2 regions of the Delftia sp. WSY_12 genome follow, and region 2 is predicted to be linked to the other one. Evidence: predicted binding sites of a transcription regulator. Region 2 holds the regulator's gene; the other holds the start of a gene.
The links. Region 2 encodes FNR, which switches genes on or off when oxygen is low (the NO sensors DNR and NnrR bind a similar motif). Its sites were predicted from a motif close to TTGATNNNNATCAA; they were not measured.

Region 1 (4,786 bases), on a different contig from region 2:
CCCAGCGCGCGCGCAATGAGCTGCGCGCCCAGGCAGATGCCCAGCAGCGGCTTGCCGCTGTCCAGCCAGCGGCGCACGGCCGCCAGCTCCTGGGCGACGAAGGGATAAAGCGCCTCGTCATGGGCACCTATGGGGCCGCCCAGCACGACGAGCAGGTCGGCACGGCCCAGGTCCAGGGTGTCAAGCTCGCCGATGCTGGGATCGACGTACTGCACTTCGTAGCCGCGGCTGGCGAACTCGGCATGCAGGGTGCCCAGGTCTTCGAAGTGGATGTGGCGCAGCGCGATGGCTTTTTTCATGGGAGGAACTCAGGTGGATACAGGAGGGTGGCTTGGAACGTGCGGAGCCCGTCAGGCGCCGGGCTTGAGATCGACGTGGATATGGCCTGCCGAGGGGAAGGTGCAGCAGGCCAAGGCATAGCCGGCTTCCTTTTCCCTGTCGCTGAGGCAAAAGTCCGCCTCCAGCCGTGAACTGCCTCCCGTGATGCGGATGCGGCAGCTGCCGCAGATGCCGGCCCGGCACTGGCTGCGGATGGCAATGCCCACGCCTTCCAGGATCTCCAGCAGGCTTTTGCCGGACGCGGCTTCGACAATCTGCCCGCTGTGCGCGATCTGCAGCTGGCATGCCTGCGCGGTCTCGCCTGGCTGGGCGGTGGATGCGGCAGGCGGCGTGAAGGCCTCGATGTGCTGTATGGCACCGGGAAAGCAGGCCCGCGCATGCTCGCGAAAGGTCTGCGCAAAGGCGTGGCCGCCACAGATGACGACGGCCTGGGGCTGGCCCAGCGCCAGCAGGGACTGCTGCGAGGGGCGGCCCGGCACGAAGGGGCCGTGGGCGGCAATGTCTTCACGCGTGATGTGGATACGCAGGTCGAACCAGGGGGCCGTTTCGCACAGCTGCTGCAGCTCCTGCAGGAACGGAATGTCGGCCATGCGCGCAAAGCACAGCAGCAGCGTGGTGCGGGGCACGCGCTGGCCCTGCTGGCGCAGCCGGTCCAGTTCGCGCAGCAGCGCCAGCGGCAAGGTCAGGCCGATGCCGCCGGCCAGCATGACCAGGGAGTCCAGGCCCAGCACCAGGTCGGCCGTGATGTCGCCGGCCACGCCGCCCAGCGGCAGCGTGGAGCCTGCGCGCAGCACCGCATGCATGTGGTCGGAGACGCTGCCCCGGCCCGAGCTTTTGACGGCAATGTCGAACTGGCCGGCGCCGTCGTGCTCGCTGCAGGGCTCGTAGCGGGTGATGGAGTACAGGCGCTGCTGCATGGTGCCACTGGCGTCGGCATGCTCGATGGCCACATGCCGGCCGGGCCGCAGGCCGCCGAGGAATTGCGCCGAGGCGCCCTGCACGCGCAGGGTGTAGACCATGACGCCGCCCGCCTCTGCCCGTGCAGCGGCGCAGCGCGCGAGCATGCTGCCTGCCTGGAGGGCGGCGCTCATGCCTGCATCTCCTCGAGGACCGACGACACCAGCGCCACGCTGCCGCCCAGGTTGCGGCCCGCCAGGCCGATGCGGTCGATCAGGCTTTGCACCGAGTCGGTGTAGACGCCGATCTCGTTGCTGTCGCCCACGTCGTGCAGGATGTCGCGCGCATGCGGCATGCCGACCATGGTGAAGACGGTGGACCAGGCGCCCAGTTCGTTGTTGGCGAACATCTGCACGGTCTTGAGGATGATGGAGCGCAGGTAGCTGCGCTCGCGGTTGCTCAGGCCCTGGACGATGTCGGTGGCCACCGAGCTGAAGACGCTGGAGTGGCTCCATTCGTCCACGGCGTGGGTGCGCGTGACCTCGTGGCAGATGGGCTGGATGCTGCGGTCCTCGGCCATGGTCTTGAGGTAGTCGGTGATCAGGGTCTCGCTGGCGCAGGCAATGGCGAAGCGCGCCAGGCGGCGCTCCCATTCCGCGCCGCACTGCGCCAGCACGCCGTTGCGCCAGCCGACGAGGTTGAAGTCCGCGTAGTCCAGCGGCGCCAGGCCGCGCATCTCGTAGATGTAGTTGCAGGCCATGATGGACATGCGGGTGTGCAGGGCCTCGTCCAGCAGGGCCTGGGACATGACGTCCTGCAGCAGCGCACGGTTGGCGCTGGGCGGCGGGGTCTTGATGATGTCCTCGCAGGCCGGCGTGACCACGTTGCACTCGATGTAGATGGTCTTGAGGTTGTAGATGCCCCAGGCGTAGGACAGGCATTGGTCGCGCAGGTGCTGTGGCGCCTCCACCCATGCCTGGTGATCGCGAAACGGCAGCAGCGAGGCGGTGAAGTCCTGCCGGGCGGGGTCGAACGCCAAGCCGCAGTAATCAGGCAGGTCCTGATTCACGGCCGCTCTTGACTTCCAGAGCAGGGACAGCTTTTTGAGCGCATCGCGCACGGCGTCATCTGTCCGAGAGATATCGAGATTCATTTTTCAACTCCGTGTGATTGAACTTGATTGATCTGAGTCAAATCGCCTATTCCCTCCCCCCGCTTTCTCCATCTGCCGCAATCACCAATGGCGACGCAAATGGCACCGCAAATGGCACTGCAATTGACGCTGCAGATGGCAGATACGTTGTCATGGATTTCTTCACTCTGTCATATTCCACCTTGAATCAATCTGCCCGACTGCAGATTGCGGATGATTCCTGGCGGTATTGGATCTCATGACTTTCAACGTCTGGCGGCGAATTCTATGGAGAGAGCGTGGATTCAAACAGACCTATTTTCGTCAATGAACCAGACCGCTTTTTTCAACGGTTTACATTGGCATGCCACCTTAATTGGTCTGCTCACCCGCTCAAACATGGTCGGAATCAAGGCCGCTGCACTTTGTAGACTGCCCATTACCGATGCGTCCTGGTTTCCAAATCCTTCCATAACCCGGGCGCTGCCGATTCCCGTGCTTCAGCGCCTCCAAGACAGCCAATGCGACATGGACGATTTATCGCTCCCCAGAATCAATTCCCTGGAACTCCAACACGCGGACAGCGAGGCCTGGGACGCCATAGCGGCCGAGCGGACACGGCAGGCGCGTTCGATTGAATTGATTGCCTCTGAAAACTTCGTGAGCCGCGCGGTGATGGAGGCGCAGGGCTCGGTGCTGACCAACAAATACGCCGAGGGCTATCCGGGCGTGCGCTACTACGGCGGCTGCGCCAATGCCGATGCCGTGGAGAACCTGGCCATTGCGCGTGCCAAGGCGCTGTTCGGCTGCGCGCACGCCAACGTGCAGCCGCACTCGGGCAGCCAGGCCAACCAGGGCGTGTACCTGGCGTTCCTGGAGCCCGGCGACAAGATCATGGGGCTGGACCTGCGCTCGGGCGGGCACCTGACGCATGGCTCCAGCGTGAGCGTGTCGGGCAAGTGGTTCCAGTCCATCAGCTACGAGGTGGACGCCCGCTCCCAACTCATCGACATGGACCAGGTGCGGCGCATTGCGCTGAAGGAGCGGCCCAGGCTCATCATTGCCGGAGGCTCGGCCTATTCACGGCAGATGGACTGGGCCGAGTTCCGGCGCATTGCCGACCGGGTGGGCGCCATCTTCATGGCCGACATCGCGCACGTGGCGGGGCTGGTGGCCGCGGGCGTGTTCCCCTCGCCCGTGGAGCACGCCCATGTGACCACGACCACCACGCACAAGACGCTGCGCGGGCCGCGCGGCGGCATGATCCTCTCGGCCGACGCCGAGATCGCCAGGCGCATAGACGCCGCCGTGTTTCCGGGCCTGCAGTCCGGGCCGCTGATGCATGTGGTGGCGGCCAAGGCGGTGGCGCTGGGCGAGGCGCTCAAGCCCGCCTTCCGTACCTATGCGCGGGCCGTGGTGGACAACGCCCGCGTGCTGTGCGACCGGCTGTCGCAGGGCGGGCTGTCCGTGGTGTCCGCAGGCACGGACTGCCATCTGGGCGTGATCGACCTGCGCCCCTGGGAGCTGACGGGCAAGGCCGCCGAAACGGCGCTGGAGCAGATCGGCATCACGGTCAACAAGAACGCCGTGCCCGGCGATGGCGCGCGGCCACTGGTGACCTCGGGCATCCGCGTGGGCAGCGCGGCCTGCACCACGCGCGGCATGGGCGCCGACGAGTTCCGCGAGATCGGCGACATGATTCTTGCCACGCTGGGCGGCATACGCAGCGGCACCATGAACGCGCGCACGCTCAAGTCCATCCACGAAGGCGTGTCCGACCTGACCGCGCGCTTTCCCCTGCCCTACTGAGGCATGCAGCGTCCGGCTTCTCCCAACCTGTCAGGGTTTTCGCAGCGCGTTGGCCAGGCGCAGCACGGCGGCCTCGATCTCGTAGGCCGTGAGCGAGGCATAGCCCAGCAGCCAGCCCGCCTGCCGCTGCTCGCCCGCGTACAGGCGGCTGAGCCCCTGCAGCAGCACGCCGGCCGCGGCGGCGCGGCGGATGGTGTCTTCCTCGGACCAGCCGGGCTCCAGCAGGCAGGGCACCTGCATGCCGCCCTGGGGCCTTGGCGCGGTGACGATGCCGGCCAGGTGCCTGCCTATGGATTCGAGGATGACCTCGCGCCGCCCCGCATACAGCTTGCGCATGGCCCGCACGTGGGAGTTGTAGTGGCCGTCCTCCATGAAGCGCGCCAGCGTCAGCTGCTGGATCTGGGGCGTGTGCCCGTCCATGATGCTGCGCGCCTGGACAAAGGCGCGCACCAGCTCCTGCGGCAAGGCCATGTAGCCCATGCGCAGGCCCGGGTACAGGGTCTTGCCGAAGGTGCCGATGTAGATGGTGCGCGCGTGCTTGTCCAGGCCTTGCACGCAGGCGGTGGGCATGCCGTCGTAGTGGAATTCGCTGTCGTAGTCGTCCTCGAT
Region 2 (4,786 bases):
ACTGGTTTTCTATGGCCTGCCCTGGCTGGAATGGGGGCAGCGCCAGATGGTGCTGTTCGACCTGGGTGCGCGGCGCTTTTACCTGTTCGGGCTGGTGCTGTACCCGCAGGATTTCATCTACCTGGCGGGCCTGCTGATCATCTCGGCGCTGGCGCTGTTCCTGTTCACGGCCGTGGCCGGTCGCCTGTGGTGCGGCTTTTCCTGCCCGCAGACGGTCTACACCGAAATCTTCATGTGGGTGGAGCGCAAGGTCGAGGGCGACCGCAGCGCGCGCATGCGCCTGGACAAGAACGGCTGGACCTTTGAAAAGCTCTGGAAGAAGTCGCTCAAGCAGTTGCTGTGGATTGCCATTGCCCTGTGGACCGGCTTCACCTTCGTGGGCTATTTCGTGCCCATCCGCGAGCTGGGCGGCGAGCTGCTGGCGCTGCAGGGCAGCTGGCAGGTTTTCTGGGTGCTGTTCTACGGCTTCGCCACCTATGGCAACGCCGGCTACATGCGCGAGCAGGTCTGCAAGTACATGTGCCCCTATGCGCGCTTTCAGAGCGCCATGTTCGACCGCGACACCATGATCGTCAGCTACGACACGGGCCGGGGCGAGCCGCGCGCGCCGCGCACCAAGAAGGTGGACTACAAGGCCCAGGGCCTGGGCGACTGCATCGACTGCAAGATGTGCGTGCAGGTCTGCCCCGTGGGCATCGACATCCGCAACGGCCTGCAGTACGAATGCATAGGCTGCGGTCTGTGCATAGACGCCTGCAATTCCATCATGGACAAGATGGAGTATCCGCGCGGCCTCATCCGGCTGACCACGCAGAACGCCATGGCCGGCCTGTGGCGGCGGGCCCAGGTGCTGCGCCGCATCTTCCGTCCGCGCGTGCTGGTCTACTCGGCCGTGCTGATCGGCCTGAGCATGGCCATGATCGTGAGCCTGGCGCTGCGCCAGTCGGTCAAGGTCGACGTGATACGCGACCGGGCATCGCTGTCGCGCATCGTCGCGGGCGGCAAGCTGGAAAATGTCTACCGCCTGCAGATCATGAATGCCACCGAGCAGGCCCAGCGCTACCGCATCAGCGCCCATGGCCTCGACGGGCTGGGGCTGGCGTCCGAGCAGGAGGTCGAGGTCGGCCCGGCCGAGACGCGCGGCATTGCGGCGCGGCTGCAGATTCCCTACGGTTCCGCCGAGCCGGGCTCGCACACAGTATTCTTCGATATCGATGCCGTGCATTCAGGCGCGGGACGCGCGTCCGAAAAGGCCGTCTTCCTGGTGCCCCGGTGATATGTCTGGCCGGTGCCGCCCAGGCTGCGCCGGCTGTTTGAAAGAAAGAGGTTATCCATGTCTTCCAGTCCCGCAGTCTCCGCGCCCGCCACGGCCCCTTCGCATCCGGACGCCGGCAAGCCCTGGTGGAAGTTCGCCCATGTCTGGCTCGTGGTGGCCGGCCCGGCCGCCGTCGTGGTGGCTGGCGTGGTCACGGCCGTCATTGCGATCAATGGCGCCGATCCCGTGATCGATCCTGACTATTACCGCAATGGCATCACCATCAACGAGCGTGCCGATGGCGTGCGTGAAGTGCCCAAGAGCCTGGCGCCCGCGGTCACCGGCCGCAACCACGCGGCCACGCCCGCGCAGGACCATCCCACGGACCGCTGAACGCAGGAAAATGCCGTGCACAAGGCCGCAGTCGCGGCCTTTTTTGCATGGTGGATGGCATCTCCAGCATGCGCGAGGGCCAAGGGTTTCCTACAGGCAGTGCAGGGTGCGCAGGGCTTGGCACGGTGCGAGGGCGGCGCGCACAATGAAAGCCACCCCTCGACAGCTCAAGGAGATCGCTGATGTTGGCCCAACGCTGGATGTGGATTGCCTGGCCGGCCTTTCTGGCCGCCGCCGTGATGGAGATGCTGGTATTCGCCTTCGTGGACCCGCTGGAGCTGCACTGGCTCGGCGACCTGGGCTGGTCGCGGCAGGGAATCTACACGCTGGCCTTCTTCGCCTTCTGGGGTGTGACCATGCTGTCCAGCCTCATGACCACCATGCTGGGACGCTCCACGCACGATCTCAACGACGGCGTGGTCTCCGAGCCGGACCCAAATCTGGCCATGCAGGGCCTGGGGCGCGATTGAACCTGCGTGCACTGCAATGGCAATGAACAAGGCCCGCGATCGCGGGCCTTGTTCATTGCCGGGGGGCGGGGTCTTGCGGCCTCACTGGCACTGCTGGCTGTTGACGATGCGCTTGAGCGCGTCCGTGTCCAGGATGCGCAGATGGCGCTGGCGCACCTCGATGATGTTTTCCTCGGCAAACTTCGAGAAGGTGCGGCTCACCGTCTCCAGCTTCAGGCCCAGGTAGCTGCCGATTTCCTCGCGCGTCATGCGCAGCACCAGTTCCGACTTGGAAAAGCCCCGGGCGTGCAGGCGCTGCACCAGGTTGAGCACGAAGGCGGCCAGGCGCTCCTCGGCACGCATGCTGCCCAGCAGCAGCATCACGCCATGCTCGCGCACGATCTCGCGGCTCATGACCTTGTGCACATGGTTTTGCAGGGCCGTGACCTCGCGCGACAGGTCCTCCAGCTTGTCGAAGGGCATGACGCAGACCTCGGCGTCTTCCAGCGCGACCGCATCGCAGGTGTGGTGGTCGTTGACGATGCCATCCAGGCCGATGATCTCGCCGGCCATCTGAAAGCCCGTGACCTGGTCGCGCCCGTCCTCGGTGGCCACGCAGGTCTTGAAGAAGCCCGTGCGGATGGCGTACAGCGAGGTGAAGGACTCACCGTTGCGAAACAGCAGGCCGCCGCGCTTGACCTTGCGGCGCGTGGCCACGATGTCGTCGATGCGCTGCATCTGCTCGGCATCCAGGCCCATGGGCATGCACAGCTCGCGCAGGTTGCAATTGGAACAGGATGCTTTGATGGTCTGAAGGTTCATGGAGTAAACATCAGCGGCGCAGCAGTGCGCCGGCGGTGACCTCGTGGATGGCGATGAGTTGGATCAAATTGTCGCAGCACTGCCGCGAACAACTCTTGATATGAGTCAAGGACGCGGCCAATGGGCTGCGGCACAGTGGACGACATTAGAGGAAAAAACCCATGACCGCTGTCACCCCAGAGCTGCTGCGTCGCTTCGACGTACCGGGGCCCCGATACACCTCGTTCCCCACGGCCGATCGTTTCGTGGAGGCTTTCGGTGCTGAAGACTATATCCTGGCACTTGAGCACCGCAAATCGAGTACCGCAGCGCGGGCCATGCCTTTGTCGCTGTATGTGCATGTGCCGTTCTGCGAGTCGCTGTGCTACTACTGCGCCTGCAACAAGATCGTGACGCGCCACCACGATCGCGCGGCCGTCTACCTGGACTACCTGGCGCGCGAGATGGCCTTGCACACGGCCCATTGCGGCAAGGGCCAGGCCGTCAGCCAGTTGCACCTGGGCGGCGGCACGCCCACCTTCTTCTCGGACGATGAGCTGCGCACGCTGATGGCCCTGCTGCGCGAGCATTTCAAGCTGGAGCCGGGCGGCGAATACTCCATCGAGGTCGATCCGCGCACCGTCAGCGTCGAACGCCTGGCCGTGCTCAAGGAGCTGGGCTTCAACCGCCTGAGCTTCGGCGTGCAGGACTTCGACGAACAGGTGCAGATCGCCGTGCACCGCGTGCAGCCGGCCGAGCAGGTGTTCGCGCTGGTGGCAGCCGCACGGCAGCTGGGCTTTGCCTCCATCAACGTGGACCTGATCTACGGCCTGCCCAAGCAGACGCCCGAGTCCTTCGAGCGCACGCTGGCCCAGGTCAATGCGCTGCGGCCCGACCGCATCGCGCTCTATGCCTATGCCCACCTGCCCGAGCGCTTCAAGCCGCAGCGGCGCATCGCGGCCGAGGACCTGCCCCAGGGCGCCGACAAGCTGGCCATGCTCTCGCGCTCCATCGCGGCCTTCATGGACGGCGGCTATGTCTACGTGGGCATGGACCACTTCGCCTTGCCCGAGGACGCGCTGGCCGTGGCCAAGCGCCAGGGCCGGCTGCATCGCAACTTCCAGGGCTACAGCACCCAGCCCGACTGCGACCTGATTGCGCTGGGCGTGTCGGCCATCGGCAAGGTGGGGGCCAGCTACAGCCAGAACGCCAAGACGCTGGAGGAGTACTACGACGCCATCGACGCCGGCCACCTGCCCGTGGTGCGCGGCCTGGCACTGTCGCGCGATGATCTGGTGCGGCGCGCCGTCATCATGGCCATCATGTGCCAGGGCGCCGTGCTGTTCGAGCCCATGGAGCAGGCCTGGCTGCTGGGCTTTCGCGAGTATTTCGCCCCCGAGCTGGCGGCGCTTCAGGACCTGCAGGCCAAGGGGCTGGTGCAGATCAGCGACGAGGGATTCCAGGTCACGCCCATGGGCTGGTACTTCGTGCGTGGCGTGGCCATGCTGTTTGACCGATATCTGCAGGCCGACAAGAACCGGGCGCGGTTTTCGAGGATCATCTAGGCCCCATGCTGTTGTCGCTGCTCTGGACCGCTTTGATCATGGGGCTCGTCGGCGGGCCCCATTGCCTTGCCATGTGCGCCGCGCCCTGCGGCGTGGTCACGGGCGGGGCGGGGCAGGGCACGGTACAGGGTGGTGGGCAGGTGGTCGCCGTCCATGGACTGCAAAGCCGGCTGTGGCTGCGCACGGCGCTGTTCCATGGCGGGCGGCTGGCCGGCTATGCCAGCCTGGGCGCTGCCTCGGCGCTGGCCATGGAAAGCCTGTCCTGGCTCACCAGCCAGACCACGGCGCTGCAGCCGTTCTGGACGCTGACCCATGTCGCCGTG

Region 1: ACF8LI_RS22300 (diiron oxygenase) is a predicted target of FNR. The motif match lies at 2,417-2,430, and genes of this name have one in related genera.

What each region holds. Positions count from the first base shown of each region.
Region 1 covers NZ_JBICKW010000038.1:93,109-97,894, forward strand. The annotation lists gene ACF8LI_RS22290 (glutamine amidotransferase) at 1-299, opposite strand, end outside; gene ACF8LI_RS22295 (2Fe-2S iron-sulfur cluster-binding protein) at 351-1,430, opposite strand; gene ACF8LI_RS22300 (diiron oxygenase) at 1,427-2,389, opposite strand; gene ACF8LI_RS22305 (serine hydroxymethyltransferase) at 2,897-4,177, shown strand; gene ACF8LI_RS22310 (PLP-dependent aminotransferase family protein) at 4,208-4,786, opposite strand, start outside.
Region 2 covers NZ_JBICKW010000009.1:235,494-240,279, reverse strand. The annotation lists gene ccoG (cytochrome c oxidase accessory protein CcoG) at 1-1,276, shown strand, start outside; gene ACF8LI_RS05340 (FixH family protein) at 1,334-1,648, shown strand; gene ACF8LI_RS05335 (hypothetical protein) at 1,831-2,118, shown strand; gene fnr (fumarate/nitrate reduction transcriptional regulator Fnr) at 2,200-2,919, opposite strand; gene hemN (oxygen-independent coproporphyrinogen III oxidase) at 3,081-4,463, shown strand; gene ACF8LI_RS05320 (sulfite exporter TauE/SafE family protein) at 4,469-4,786, shown strand, end outside.